2 regions of the Methylobacterium sp. UNCCL125 genome follow, and region 1 is predicted to be linked to the other one. Evidence: predicted binding sites of a transcription regulator. Region 1 holds the regulator's gene; the other holds the start of a gene.
What was found. Region 1 encodes PhoB, which activates phosphate uptake and scavenging genes when phosphate is short. Its sites were predicted from a motif close to TGTCATNNANCTGTCAT; they were not measured.
Positions count from the first base shown of each region.

Region 2: a site for PhoB is predicted at 2,956-2,972, ahead of BM396_RS18845 (YdcH family protein). Genes of this name have one in related genera too.

Region 1 is NZ_FPBW01000013.1:118,334-125,767, reverse strand. It holds gene pstA (phosphate ABC transporter permease PstA) at 1-823, shown strand, start outside; gene pstB (phosphate ABC transporter ATP-binding protein PstB) at 844-1,659, shown strand; gene phoU (phosphate signaling complex protein PhoU) at 1,778-2,497, shown strand; gene phoB (phosphate regulon transcriptional regulator PhoB) at 2,686-3,381, shown strand; gene BM396_RS15100 (protein-disulfide reductase DsbD family protein) at 3,529-5,700, opposite strand; gene BM396_RS15095 (aminopeptidase P family protein) at 5,820-7,434, opposite strand, start outside.
Region 2 is NZ_FPBW01000018.1:38,137-45,570, forward strand. It holds gene BM396_RS18825 (tetratricopeptide repeat protein) at 1-577, opposite strand, end outside; gene BM396_RS18830 (5-(carboxyamino)imidazole ribonucleotide synthase) at 909-2,021, opposite strand; gene purE (5-(carboxyamino)imidazole ribonucleotide mutase) at 2,018-2,515, opposite strand; gene BM396_RS18840 (YdcH family protein) at 2,594-2,854, opposite strand; gene BM396_RS18845 (YdcH family protein) at 2,986-3,168, shown strand; gene BM396_RS18850 (propionyl-CoA synthetase) at 3,615-5,540, shown strand; gene BM396_RS18855 (CopG family transcriptional regulator) at 6,018-6,437, shown strand; gene BM396_RS18860 (extracellular catalytic domain type 1 short-chain-length polyhydroxyalkanoate depolymerase) at 6,499-7,434, shown strand, end outside.

The DNA of each region.
Region 1 (7,434 bases):
CATCGCCGACCGCACGCTGCGGGTTGCCTGCACCGGGGCGACGCTGGTGGGTGCCCTGGTCCTGGGCTCGATCCTGGTGATGCTGATCGTCCAGGGCGTGCGCGGCTTCACGCCGACCCTGTTCACCAACCCGACGCCGGGCCCCGGATCCGAGGGCGGCGGCATCGCCAACGCCATTCTGGGCAGCCTCGTCCTGACCGGGATCGGCATCGTGATCGCGACGCCGGTCGGCGTCATGGCCGGGACCTTCCTGGCCGAGTACGGGCGCGGCTCGAAGCTCGCGGCCCTGATCCGCTTCCTCAACGACATCCTGCTCTCGGCGCCGTCGATCCTGATCGGCCTGTTCGTCTACACCCTGATGGTGCGGCCGATGGGCACCTATTCGGGCTGGGCCGGCGGCGTCGCGCTCGCGATCATCGCCGTTCCGGTGATCGTCCGCACCACCGAGGACATGCTGCGGCTCGTCCCCGGAACCCTGCGGGAGGCCGGCGCGGCGCTCGGGGCGCCGCCCTCGACGGTGATCATCAACGTCACGTGGCGGGCGGCCTCGGCTGGCATCGTCACCGGGATCATCCTGGCCCTGGCGCGCATCGCCGGCGAGACGGCGCCATTGCTGTTCACCGCCCTCAACAACAATTCCTGGTTCTCGGCCAACCTGATGGGTGGCGTCGCGAACCTGCCGGTGATGATCTACCAGTTCGCCCTGTCGCCCTACCCGAACTGGCAGGGCCTCGCCTGGGCCGGCGCGCTTCTGATCACCGCCACCATCCTGGTGCTGTCGATCATTGCCCGCCTTGTGATCAAGCCGCAGACCTCGCGCTGAGACCCTTCGAGGACACGACGATGAACGCCGCCTCCGCGATCCCCACGGTCGAGCTGAACCGCAACCGCGCCGACGAGGGCGGTCCCGTGCGGATCGCCGTGAAGCGCCTGAACTTCTACTACGGCAGCTTCCACGGGTTGAAGGACGTCAACCTCAACTTCCACGACCGGCAGGTCACGGCGCTGATCGGGCCCTCGGGCTGCGGCAAGTCCACCCTGCTGCGCTGCTTCAACCGGATCTACAGCCTCTATCCGGAGCAGCGGGCCGAGGGCGAGATCCTCCTGGACGGCGAGAACATCCTCAGCCCCTCCATCGACCTGAACGAGCTGCGCTCGCGCATCGGCATGGTGTTCCAGAAGCCGACGCCGTTCCCGATGTCGATCTATGACAACGTCGCCTTCGGCCTGCGCCTCTACGAGAAGCTGCCGAAATCCGAACTCGACGGCCGGATCGAGGCCTCCCTGCGCAAGGCCGCCCTCTGGGACGAGGTGAAGGACAAGCTCAAGCAGCAGGGCACGGGCCTGTCGGGCGGCCAGCAGCAGCGCCTGTGCATCGCCCGCACGGTGGCGCAGCGCCCGGAGGTGATCCTGTTCGACGAGCCGACCTCGGCCCTCGACCCGATCTCCACCGGCCGCATCGAGGAGCTGATCGAGCAGTTGCGCGACGAGTTCACCATCGTGATCGTCACCCACAACATGCAGCAGGCGGCGCGCATCTCGCAGTTCACCGCCTTCATGTATCTGGGCCAGCTGATCGAGTTCGGTCCGACCAACCGGATGTTCATGAACCCGACGGAACGCCGCACCCAGGACTACATCACCGGCCGGTTCGGCTAGTCTGCCTGGACGCTCCGGTCTCGGGGAAGGCCGTCCGGTCGCCGCATCCGCGGAGGGCCGGCGGGTCCCCGAGGGCCTCCCCGGAGCGCCGCCCCCGGGACCCATCGAAGGATTCGCCATGCCCGGCCATATCGTCACCTCCTACGACACCGACCTGGAGAACCTGCGTCGCTCGATCTCGGAGATGGGCGGCGTGGCCGAGAAGATGACCGCGGAGGCGACGGACGCCCTCGTGCGCCGGGACGACACGCTCGCCCAGGCGGTGATCGTCGCCGACAAGCGCCTCGACGCCCTGCAGCGGGACATCGAGGAGCGCGCCGTGCTGTTGATCGCCCGGCGTCAGCCCCTGGCGATCGATCTGCGTGAGACGATCTCGGCGATCCGCGTCTCCGGCGACCTCGAGCGGATCGGCGACCTCGCCAAGAACGTCGCCAAGCGGGTGGTGGCGATCTCCGATCAGGCGCCGGCCCAGAAGATCGTTCTCGGCGTGCGCCACATGAGCGACCTCGCGGAGGGCCAGCTCAAGGACGTTCTCGACGCCTATGCGAGCCGCGACGTCCAGGCAGCCCACGATGTCTGGGAGCGGGACGGCGAGATCGACGCCCTGTACAATTCGCTGTTCCGCGAGCTCCTGACCTACATGATGGAGGATCCGCGCAACATCTCGTTCTGCACGCATCTTCTGTTCTGCGCCAAGAACGTCGAGCGGATCGGCGACCACACCACCAACATCGCCGAGACGATCCATTATCTCGCCACGGGCGAGGCCCTGGCGGGCGACCGGCCGAAGAACGATGCGTCGAACTATGCGACCGTGGACGGGGTGCCGGCTCCGTAAGCGGGCCGCCCCCGGTCCAGGCGTCGGCCTGCGCGCGCTCCTGTGGGGCGCCGCCGGAGAATCGGAGCGTGCGGGTTGAGGCTGAGCGGCGCCTCCTGCACCCTCCGCCTGCCCGCCGGCTCCAAGGAGAGTCGGCGCGCCTGCAGGCCGTATGGCGCCGCTTCGTGAACGGATCTTCGAACGTGAGCATGCAAGTCCTGATCGTCGAGGACGAGGAGGCGCTGACCACGCTGCTGCGCTACAATCTGGAAGCCGAGGGCTTTCTGGTGGATTCCGCGGCTCGCGGCGACGACGCGGAGCTGCTCCTGGCGGAGCGGATCCCCGATCTCGTCCTGCTCGACTGGATGCTGCCCGGCCTGTCGGGCATCGAGCTGTGCCGGCGGATCCGGGCGCGCCGGGAGACCGAGCGGCTGCCCGTGATCATGCTCACCGCCCGGGGCGAGGAGGGCGACCGGATCCGCGGTCTCGGGACGGGCGCCGACGACTACATCGTCAAGCCGTTCTCCGTCCCGGAACTGCTTGCCCGGATCCGCGCGCTGCTCCGCCGGGCCAAGCCCGCGCATGTCTCGGACCGGCTGGCGGCGGGCGACCTCGAACTCGACCGCACCGGCCATCGCGTCCGCCGCGGCGGCGAGGAGCTGCATCTCGGTCCCACAGAGTTCCGTCTGCTGGAATTCCTGATGCTGGCGCCGGGCCGGGTCTTCTCCCGCGAGCAGCTCCTCGACGGGGTCTGGGGACACGACGTCTACATCGACGAGCGCACGGTCGACGTCCATGTCGGGCGGCTGCGCAAGGCACTGAACGGCCCGCGCCAAGCCGACCCGATCCGCACGGTCCGCGGCTCGGGCTACGCCTTCGACGAGACGTTCTCGCTCGACGCTTGAGACGGGCGCGAAGCGTTCCGGGGCAAAGCGTTCCGGGCCGGAGGCCGGTCGGCCGCGCCGCCCGCCCGCGCGCAGCGAAGGGAGCCGGGGACGTTCGAGGTCCGCGGATGCTGCGAGGCCCGGCGGGCCCCCGGGCCTCGCGCAGATTCAGCGGGTCAGCGCCGCGCTCCGGCCGGACGCGACCGGCACGACGTCGAGCGCCGCCAGAACCGTCCCCTCGGTGAGGATCTGCGGAAGCACCTGAGGCGCTCCGGTTCCGGTATAGAGGAGGTAGAGCGGCACGCCGCTGCGCCCGTGCTTCTCCAGCAGACGGGTGATCTCGGGATTCTGGTTGGTCCAGTCGCCCTTCATGTAGGTCACGCCGCGCTCGGCCATCGCGGCCCGCACGGCCTTGGTGTTGAGGGAGGTCGCCTCGTTCACCGCGCAGGTGATGCACCACGCGGCGGTCATGTCCACGAAGACGGGGCGGTGCGCGTCCACCAGGGCGTCGAGACGCGCTTGAGTGAAGGGCTCGACCCCGTCGGCGGCGGCCTGCGCCGACGGCGCGGCGCGGTCCCGCGGAAGGGTCACGGCGAGGGCCGCCACGGCGACCAGCGCGAGGGCCGCAGCGACCCGCGCGACCCGGCCCGCCCCGGGCGCGGCGGCGCGGCCGTGTTCCCAGGCCCAGGCGGCGAAGCCCACCAGGACGAGGCCGATCAGTGCCGCCAGCAGCCCACGCGGATCGACCTGCTGCGCCAGAACCCAGATCAGCCAGGCCACGGTGGCGTAGACCGGGAAGGCCAGGACCTGCTTGAGGGTCTCCATCCACGCGCCCGGCCGCGGCAGCGCCCGCAGGGCCGGCGGCCAGAGGGTCAGCACCAGGAAGGGCAGGGCGAGGCCGAGGCCGAGGCTCGCGAAGACGGCGAGCGCGACACCGGCACTCTGCGTCAGCGCGAAGCCCACCGCCGAGCCCATGAACGGCGCCGTGCAGGGGGTCGCCACCAGGGTCGCCAGCACACCCGTGAAGAACGAGCCGCTCAGGCCGGCACGCCGGGTCAGGCCGTCTCCGAGGCCGGCGAGCCGGCCGCCGACATGGACCACCCCGGACAGGCTCAGGCCCATCGCGAACAGCAGATAGGCGAGCGCTGCGACCATGGCGGGCGATTGCAGCTGGAAGCCCCAGCCGATCGCGGCCCCGCCACCCTTCAGGGCGATCAGCAGGGATGCGAGGCCGAGGAAGCTCGCCAGCACGCCGGCCGTGTAGGCGAGGCCGTGCAGTCGCAGCCGCGCCGGGCCCTCGCCGGCATGCCGCACGAGGCTCAGCACCTTGATGGACAGCACCGGGAAGACGCAGGGCATCAGGTTGAGGATCAGGCCGCCCAGAAAGGCGAAGGCCGCGGCGGTCGCGAGGGTCAGCGCGTCGAACTCGGCGACGGCCGGCGGGGCTCCGGCCGGATTCGGCGCGCTCGACGCGGCCGCGACGGCAGGAAGCACCGGCTCGTCACCATACGCGAAGGCGAGGCGGCGGGTGCCGTCCGTACCGACCTCGTCGATCGTCAGGACGCCGGGCAGGGCGGCGGGCACAGGATCGGTCGGGCTGCTGCGCGCGATGGTCAGATGCAGACCGGTCTCGTCGACGGTCATCACCTGCGCGGCGGCGTTGTCGATCGCCGTCTCGGCATAGGGGAAATAGGCGGCGTTCCGGATGGATTCGGGCTTCAGGCCGGTCGCGGCGAAATCGAGCTGCAGCGTGTCGCCCTGGCTCGACAGGCGCAGGGGCCAGAGCGCCGGCGCGGGCAGGGCAGCCCGGGCGCGCGCGAACAGCGCGGCGTTGGCCGGGTCCGGCTCGGCCTTGCCCACCGGCAGGGTGAGGGCGAGATCGGCCGAACCAGGGACGCACTCGGTCTCGCAGACGAGATAGGTCAGCTTCGCCTGGATCTGAACGGGATTGGCCGGGTCGAGGCTCGGCGGCGGCGTCACGGGCACGAGGAGCGTGACCTCACCCTCGTAGCCGTAATTCATGAGGGTCGCGATCGGGATGCGCTCCGGCGCCGGCCACCGGATCGCGCTGGCGTTGAAGCCGGCCGGCAGGGTCCAGGTCACCTCCGGAGGCAGTCCGGAATCGCCCGGGTTGCGCCAGTAGACGTGCCAGCCGGGCTTGATCTGCATCCGCACCGCCAGCGTGAACGGCTGTGCGCCGGCGACCGCGGCGGGCTCGGCCACGAGGCTCGCCCGCACGAGGTCGGCCGGCGTGCGGAAGCCCTGCGGGACCCCTTGGGCTGCGGCGGCCGAGAGGCTCGCGGCGAAGGCCAGGATCAGAATGGCGAGGCGGCGGATCATGCTGTCCCTTCGCGCGCAGGGCCGGCGCGGTTTCACGCACGGTGTATCCGGGCCAGCGCGGTCGTTTCGATGGCGGTGGGTCTTACCACGGGCCGCGCCCGGGATCCCACGCCGATCGCTCAGTCCGCGAGCGGCACGGTCGCACGCTCCAGCCAGTCGCGCGTCCCGGCATCGACCCGGGGCGCCAGGGTCTCCCGCACCCGGGCGTGATAGGCATCGATCCAGGCGCGCTCCTCCGGTTCGAGCAGGTCCGGCTGGATCAGCCGCCGATCATAGGGGGCGAGCGTCAGGGTCTCGAAGCCCAACATCGGGCGCTCGCCGCCCGCGATCGTGCGGGGCTCGACCAGCACGAGGTTCTCGATCCGGATGCCGTAGGCGCCGCGGGCGTAATAGCCCGGCTCGTTCGACAGGAGCATGCCGGGCTCCAGCACCACCGTGCCGGTCTTGGCGATCCGCTGCGGTCCCTCGTGCACCGACAGGAAGGCGCCGACGCCGTGGCCGGTGCCGTGATCGAAGTCGAGTCCCGCCTGCCAAAGCGGCGCCCGGGCGAAAGCGTCGATCTGGGCGCCGGTCGTGCCGACAGGAAACACCGCCCGGGCAATCGCGACATGGCCCTTCAGCACCCGGGTGTAACGGTCGCGCATCTCGGCGCTCGGCGTGCCCACCGCGACCGTGCGGGTGATGTCGGTGGTGCCGTCCGGATACTGCGCACCGGAATCGATCAGGAACAACTCGCCGGTCCGGACCGTCCGGTCGGTGGCGCGGCTCACCCGGTAATGGACGATCGCGCCGTTCGGCCCGGATCCCGAGATCGTCGGGAACGAGACCTCGCGCAGATCGCCGCCCGCCGCGCGGAAATCCTCAAGGGCCTCGACGGCGGCGATCTCGGTGAGGCCTCCGGCCGCGGCCGCACCGTCGAGCCAGGCAAGAAACCGCACGACACTCGCCCCGTCGCGGACATGGGCGGCGCGCGCACCGGCGATCTCGGCGGCGTTCTTGACCGCCTTCATGCCGGTGATCGGATCCTTGCCGACATCGGCGGTGCCGCCGGCAGCCTCGATCTTCTCCTTCAGGGCGACGGCGCCGGTCGCCGCGTCGAGGCGGACACGCACGCCGGCGAGGGATCCCAGCCCGTCGTCCAGTTCCGCCCGGGGCAGGATCTCGGCGATCGGGGCCAGCACCGCGCGCAGCGCCGGATCGACCTCGGGCGAGACCAGGAACAGCCGCGCCAACCCCTCGCGCGGCAGGATGGCGTAGCCGAGGGCCAGGGGCGTGTGACCGACATCGGAGCCGCGCAGGTTGAAGGCCCAGGCGAGATTGTGCGGATCCGAGATGACCAGGGCATCGCAGCCGCCCTCGGCGAGGGCCGCCCGGATCCGGGCGATTTTGTCGGTGCAGGCCTCGCCGCACAGGGCATCCGGATGGAGCACCACCGGCCCGGCGGGGGGCCTCGGGCGGCCCGCCCAGACGGCGTCGACGAGGTTCGGCACGGCCCGCACCGCGCCGCCGGCTCGGGTGGCGGCCCGCTCCAGGCGTGCGAGACCGTCGGGTGTATGCAGCCAGGGATCGTAGCCCAGAACCTGATCCCTCTTGAGGTTGACGCCGATCCAGGCTTCCGGCGTCGACTCGACCAGCGGCACCACCGTGAGGATGCCGGTATCGACCTGTTCGGGCGCCTGCAGGGTGTAGCGGCCGTCGACGACCAGCGCCGCGGATTCCATCAGGATCACGGCC
Region 2 (7,434 bases), on a different contig from region 1:
AATCGGCGATCGCCTGCGTGTCCTGACCCTGCTTCTGCCGCACGAGGCCGCGGGCATGGTAGGCCTCGGCCGATTCCGGCATCAGCCGGATCGCGACGTTGAGGTCGTTGAGCGCCTGGTCGAGGTTGCCCTGGGCGCGCTCGACATTGGCGCGGCCGATATAGGCCGGGCCGTAATTCGGATCGATCCCGATCGCCTTGGTGAAGTCCTGCAGGGCAGGGCCGTCGCGGCCGATCTGGCGGCTCGCCAGGGCGCGGTTGTTGTAGGCGGAGGCGGAGTTCGGATCGAGCTGGATCGCCTTGGTGAAGTCGGCGATGGCATCGTTGAACTGGCCGGCGCGGGCATAGGCGGCGCCGCGGGTGTTGTAGGCGGCCGCGTCGTTCGGGTTGCGCTGCACGACCTCGGTCAGGGAGGCGATGTTGACGTTCGTGGCCCCCGTGGTGTCCTTCTCGAGGACCGCGTATTGCCGCGGGCCGGCCGCGCTCCCGACGGTCTCGCAGCCCGCGAGGCCGGCGGCCGAGACCATGGCTGCGCCGATCAGTGCCGTCTTTCGTCCCAGCCCGTTGCGTACGTTCATTGCCCCACTCTCCCCGAGGCGTCGCCCGCCTTGCGCGTGCCCGCCTCGCCCCTCACAGTCCAAGAGCCCGCGCCGTGCGCCGGGCACGCCCGAATCCGGGGCACCGTCGCGCATCACGGTGAAGGCCGGCTTAAGAAGCGCCGCGTCGTGATCCGGCCCCCGCCCGTCCCGGGGACGAAGGCGGTGCAGGCGGAATCGATCGACAGCATTCGGAACCGACCACGCTGTGGTGGAAGCGGTGGGATGTGGCGAAGGTATGGCTCGACGGTTCCGGGACGCCGCAGGCGGGCTTCCGACCGCCATGCGGCGATGCAGGTGTGCCTTCGAAGCCTCAGGAACCGGCCGGGACGGGCCCGAGGCGGGTCACGTGACCCATCTTCCGGCCGGGACGCGCCTCGCCCTTGCCGTAGAGGTGCAGATGGGCGCCGGGCTCGGCCAGCAGGGCGTGCCAGTCGTCGGCCTGGGCGCCGATCAGGTTGCGCATCTCCACCGGCAGGCCGCCGACCCGGCCCGGATCGCCCAGCGGCCAGCCGCAGACGGCCCGCACGTGCTGGGCGAATTGCGAGGTCAGCGCCCCCTCGCTGGTCCAGTGGCCGGAATTGTGGACCCGGGGCGCGATCTCGTTGACCACGAGCCGCTCCGCCCCGTCCTCGCGGACGAGGAACATCTCGACGGCGAGGACGCCGACATAGTCGAGGGCGTCGGCGATCCGACGGGCGATCTCGAGGGCGATGCGGCCCGTCTCCGGCGCCACGCCCGGGGCCGGCACCCGCGTCAGAGCGAGGATGTGATCGCGGTGCTCGTTCTCACACAGGTCGTAGGCCGCGAAGCTGCCGTCGCGCCCGCGGGCGCCCACCACGGAGACCTCGCGCTCGAACGGCACGAAGCCCTCCAGGATCAGCGGCGCGCCGCCGAACTCGGCGAACAGAGCGTTGCGGTCGCCCTCGGCCCGCTCGCGGAGCATGCGCTGCCCCTTGCCGTCGTAGCCGAAGCGGCGGGTCTTGAGCACCGCCGGCAGGCCGATCACCTCGATCGCCCGGTCGAGATCGTCGGGCGTGTCCACCGCCCGGAACGGCGCCGTCGGGATGCCCAGCCCGTTGATGAATTCCTTCTCGGAGAGGCGGTCCTGCGTGGTCGAGAGCGCCCGCGCGTTCGGGTGCAGGGCGGCGTGCCGGGCCAGGATGTCGGCCGTGGCGTGCGGGATGTTCTCGAACTCGTAGGTCACGACATCGACGCTGCGCGCGAAGGCGGCCAGCGCCTCGGCATCGTCGTAGGCCGCGCAGGTGGTCCGGGCGGCCACGTCGAAGGCGGGGCTGTCCGCGTCGGGGGCGTAGACGTGCGCCTTGAGGCCGTAATCGGCCGCCGCCAGCGCGATCATGCGCCCGAGTTGGCCTCCACCGACGATGCCGAGGGTGGAGCCGGGGCCGAGGATCTTGTCCGTCACGCGTTCTCTTCCGTCACCGGCCGTTCGGCCACCGAGGCGCTCTGGGCCGCGCGCCACGCCTCCAGGCGCTCCGCCAGATCCGGATCGGCGAGCGCCAGGACGGCGGCGGCGAGCAGGGCCGCGTTGATGGCCCCGGCCCGGCCGATCGCCAGGGTCCCCACCGGGATGCCCGCCGGCATCTGGACGATCGAGAGGAGGCTGTCCTGGCCGGACAGGGCCTTGGATTCCACCGGGACGCCGAAGACCGGCAGGCGGGTCATCGCGGCCGCCATGCCGGGCAGGTGCGCGGCGCCGCCCGCCCCCGCGATCACGACCTTGAGGCCGGCCGCGACCGCGCCTTTGGCGAAGGCCACGAGCCGGTCCGGCGTGCGGTGGGCCGACACGATGCGCGCGTCGTAGGGTACGCCGAGGGCATCGAGCGTCTCGGCGGCATGCCGCATGGTCGCCCAGTCGGACTGGCTGCCCATGATGATCGCGACCGGAGGCGACGCCATCGTTGATCCCGGAAAAAGAGGGCGCTTACAGGCGGTGCGGGCCCGCGGCAAGGCGCGGCCCGAAGACGTCCACCGGCATCAGGCGATGATGTCCGGCGTGAGCGCGTCCTCGATGTGGAAGATGCGGTCACGCAGGGTGAGCTTGCGCTTCTTCAGACGCTGGATCTGGAGCTGGTCGCCAGCCACGCTGCGCTCCAGCGCCTCGATGGCACCGTCGAGATCCCGGTGCTCCTCGCGCAGCCGCGCCAGTTCGCCCAGGAGGTCCGACTGCGCACTCTCACCCGCCTCGTCCGCCATCGTCACCTGAGGACCCGAAGACCGTTCATGGCCCGAGAGCATGCGTCACGCTCCGGCGCCGGACAAGACGGCGCGGTAAGCAATCATCAGACTTAGCAGCAGAAAACGCTTCGACAGGTCCGGCATCTTGTGCCAATCTCGGTGTGTCGAAACGATGACAGGAGATTCGGCTCATGTCGCTGCAGACGCATCTGAACCAACTCGCCCGGAAGCACGAAGCCCTCGAGCGTGAGATTCAGGAAGCGATCCACAGGCCTTCGGCGAACGACCTTCACATCGCCGAGATGAAGCGACGGAAACTCCTTCTCAAGGACGAGATCAACAGGCTGCAGGCGAACGGCAATACGCTGCACTGAGCCCCTGATCCGTCCGCACGGATAGCAGAAACGGCACGACAGCTGCCGCCGCATCGGGAGACCGGTGCGGCGGTTTTGCGTTCTGCGACCGCTCGTTTGGAGGAACGGCCGCCTGGGGATCGCCGATCCGGGCAGGCGTCGTGCTCTCGCGGATGTGACCCCGGAGCCTTGGCGACGGGGCGCCTGCCGCGCCCGCACGCCCGGGGATCGAAACAGACGACCCGCGACCTCCCGGCAGATGCGTTACCCGCCGGCCACGCCGAGGCGCCCGGCTTCGAAGCCGCCGATCCGGGATGCATCGGGCGAACGCGTCACGGAGCGCCCCTATGGCGCGAGCGAAAGCGCGCGGGGGTTCCGGCGACCCACAACCGGCCTCGCACCCGCGGAAGAATGCGCTACTCTGGGCCCCCCCGCCGGAGAGCGGCCCGCGAGGAAACGCCGAACCGATGACGAGAGCCAGCCTGCCGGGCCGCTACCCGGACATCTACGACTCGGCCCGCCGCGATCCGGAGGCGTTCTGGGTCGGCGCGGCGCAGGCGCTCGACTGGGCGGACGTCCCGCAGCGGGCCTTCGCGCCGGATTCCGGCCCCTACGGCCGCTGGTTTCCGGACGGCACCCTGAACGCCTGCCACAATGCCGTGGACCGTCACGCCGACGGAGCGCGGGCGGATCAGGTGGCGATCCGCTACGATTCGCCCGTCACCGGGACCAAGCGCAGCATCACCTACCGCGCGTTGCGCGACGAGGTGGCGGTACTGGCCGCCGTCCTCGCCGGCCTCGGCGTCGGCAAGGGCGACCGGGTGATCCTCTACATGCCGATGGTGCCCGAGGCCCTGTTCGGCATGCTGGCCTGCGCACGGCTCGGCGCGGTGCATTCGGTCGTGTTCGGCGGCTTCGCGGCCAACGAGCTGGCGGTGCGGATCGAGGACGCGGCGCCGAAGGTGGTGCTCGCCGCCTCCTGCGGGATCGAGCCGAACCGCGTGGTCGCCTACAAGCCGCTCCTCGACGCGGCGATCGCGGCCTCACGCCACAAGCCGGAAGCCTGCCTGATCCTGCAGCGCCCGCCGGCCGCCGCGACGCTCATGCCGGAGCGGGACCACGACTGGGCTGAGACCGTGGCGGCCGCCCGTGCGGCGGGGCAGCGGGCGGCCTGCGTGCCGGTCGCCGCCACCGACCCGCTCTACATCCTCTACACCTCCGGGACGACCGGAAAGCCCAAGGGCGTGGTCCGCGATACCGGCGGCTACCTCGTCGCCCTCGCGTGGTCGATGCCGAACCTCTACGGCGTCCAGCCCGGCGAGACCTATTTCTGCGCCTCCGACATCGGCTGGGTCGTCGGGCACTCCTACATCGTCTACGCGCCGCTCCTGCACGGCTGCACCACGGTCCTGTACGAGGGCAAACCGGTGGGCACGCCGGATGCCGGCGCATTCTGGCGGGTCGTCGCCGAGTACGGGGTCGTGTGCCTGTTCACCGCGCCGACGGCGCTGCGGGCCATCAAGAAGGAGGATTCCGCCGGCGCCCGGATCGCCGATTACGACCTCTCCGCCTTCCGCAGCCTGTTCCTCGCGGGCGAGCGCGCCGATCCCGATTCGGTCGCCTGGGCCGAGCGGGTGCTGAACCGGCCGGTGATCGACCATTGGTGGCAGACCGAGACCGGCTGGCCGATCGCCGGCAACCCGATGGGTCTCGGCCTCCTGCCGGTGAAGCACGGCAGCACCTGCGTGCCGATGCCGGGCTACCGGGTCGAGGTGCTGGACGAGGGCGGCAAACCGGTCCCGGCCGGGACCATGGGCACCATCGCGATCCGCCTGCCCCTGCCCCCCGGCTGCCTGCCGACGCTCTGGGGCTCGGACGCGCGCATGCGGTCGAGCTACCTTTCCACGTTCCCGGGCTACTACGACACCTCGGATGCCGGGGTGATCAACGCGGACGGCTACATCACGGTGCTGGGACGCACCGACGACATCATCAACGTCGCCGGGCACCGCCTGTCCACCGGCGGCATGGAGGCGGTGCTGGCGGGCCATCCGGACGTGGCCGAGTGCGCGGTCATCGGCATCCGGGACGCCCTGAAGGGCGAGGTCCCCTGCGGCTTCGTGGTGCTCAAGGCCGGCGTCGACCGGCCGACCGAGACGATCGAGCGGGAACTCGTGGCCAAGGTGCGCGACGAGATCGGCCCCGTGGCGGCGTTCAAGCTGGCCCTCACCGTGCCGCGGCTGCCCAAGACCCGCTCGGGCAAGATCCTGCGGGCCACCATGAAGCGCATCGCCGACCACGAGCCCTGGACGATGCCGGCGACGATCGACGACGCCGCGGCCCTCGACGAGATCGACGAGAGCCTGAAGGGGCGGGGAATCGGCGCCGATTGAGGCGCCGGACGGTCCCGCGATCGGGACAGGCGCCGAGTCCAGGCGGCTCTCCCCGCGCGGCGCCGGGTCACGGCGCGATGCAGGATGCGGCCGCCCTGACCCGCCGTCGCCCCTCTGCGGCCGCCGCGCTCAGCGCGCCTGCGTGATCCGCAGATTTCCGCCCGGCGCCACTGCCCCGGGAACGCAAGTGCAGGCTCCCTCACGCTCAGGGGAGGGGGCGATGGGTGGGGGGCGGGGCAGATGGCACCGCACCGCTCGAGCCTGCGCCATCCCGCACGGAATCTGCCACCCTGGCACGCTCTGGGACGCCGGCACTTCCCGGTGAGAGCGCGCGTGGGCTGCCGGGCCGGTTCCCGGGCCGCATGACAGGTGTGCGCGGCGCCGCCGCCGGTCTCGATACGCCAACGCCCATTGCGCTTCGGATGCCCATCACCATCTTTAGACCATCCAACGGGATGGCCTGGAGATGTTTCGACGATGACCGACCCCGCGCGCGACCTCCGTCCGAAGGTGCCGGACAGCGAGAAGATCACGGTCAATCTCGGCTTCGTCGATCTCGGGCGCGTCGACCTGATGGTCCGCGACGGCTTCTACGCCAACCGGGCCGACTTCATCCGCACGGCCGTGCGCAATCAGCTGGACCGGCAGGAGGAGGCGGTCCGGCAATCGGTGGCGCGGCGCCAGCTCCGGCTGGGGCTCTCGCACTTCTCCCGCGCGGACCTGGAAGCGGCTCGGGATGCCGGCTCGCCCCTGCACATCCAGGTCCTGGGCCTCGCCACGATCGCCGCCGACGTCACCCCCGAACTGGCGCGGGCCGCGATCGCGTCCGTGGAGGTCCTGGGTGCCTTCCAGGCCAGCGCCGCCGTCAAGGCGGCACTGGCCGACCGGACCACCTGACCGTCCGCGCCCCGGTCGCGCGGAATCTCCACCCGAACCACGCCGTATGAGGATTCTCCCCATGTTCCGTTTCCCCAAGATTGACCCGTCGAAGCTCGACCTCTCGGCGTTCGGAATGCCGCAATTCGACCCGCACGGCTTCGGATCCGCGACGGCGAAGGGCAGGGGAACGGGGCCAGGAACCGGGCAAGGAACCGGGCGAGGAACCGGGGCAGCGGACCGGACCGCCCGGATGCAGGACGCGATGGCGCGGTTCCGCCGTGGCCAGGAGGCCGCCGTCGCGCAATGGACCGAGGCACGACGCGGCATGGCAGACCGGCCCGGCACCGGCGGTCATGGCGAACAGACCCTCGACATGGAGGCGCCGACGGCGGCCGGCGGTGCCTGGACGGCGCCGGATCAAGGCGGCAGTTCGCGGCCGGGGACGGCTCCGGACCTGTCGGCGATGTTGCGCGCCCTGCGCGAGCGGCTGCCGAATGCCGGTCCGTCAGCCCGCCGCCCTGCCGCCGAAGTCCCGCCCGGGGCGCGGTTCGAGGATCGCGTTTTCACGGAGGCCGCCGGCAGCCGGGGCTACAAGGTCTACGTCCCGAGCGGCTACCGCGGTCAGGCCCTGCCCGTCATCGTGATGCTGCACGGCTGCACCCAGAACCCCGACAATTTCGCGGCCGGCACGCGGATGAACGCCCTGGCCGAGGAGCAGACGTTCCTGGTCGCCTATCCGGAACAGCCGTCGTCGGCCAACCTGCAGCGCTGCTGGAACTGGTACGCGGCGGGCGACCAAGTCCGCGAGGGCGGCGAGCCGGCGCTGATCGCCGGCATCGCCCGGTCGGTCGTGGCGGAGTTCTCGGCCGATCCCGGCCGGGTCTACGCGGCCGGGCTCTCGGCCGGCGGCGCCGCGGCGGCGATCCTGGCGGCGACCTATCCGGACCTGTTCGCGGCCGTGGGCATCCATTCCGGGCTGGCCTGCGGGGCGGCCCGGGACATGCCCACCGCCTTC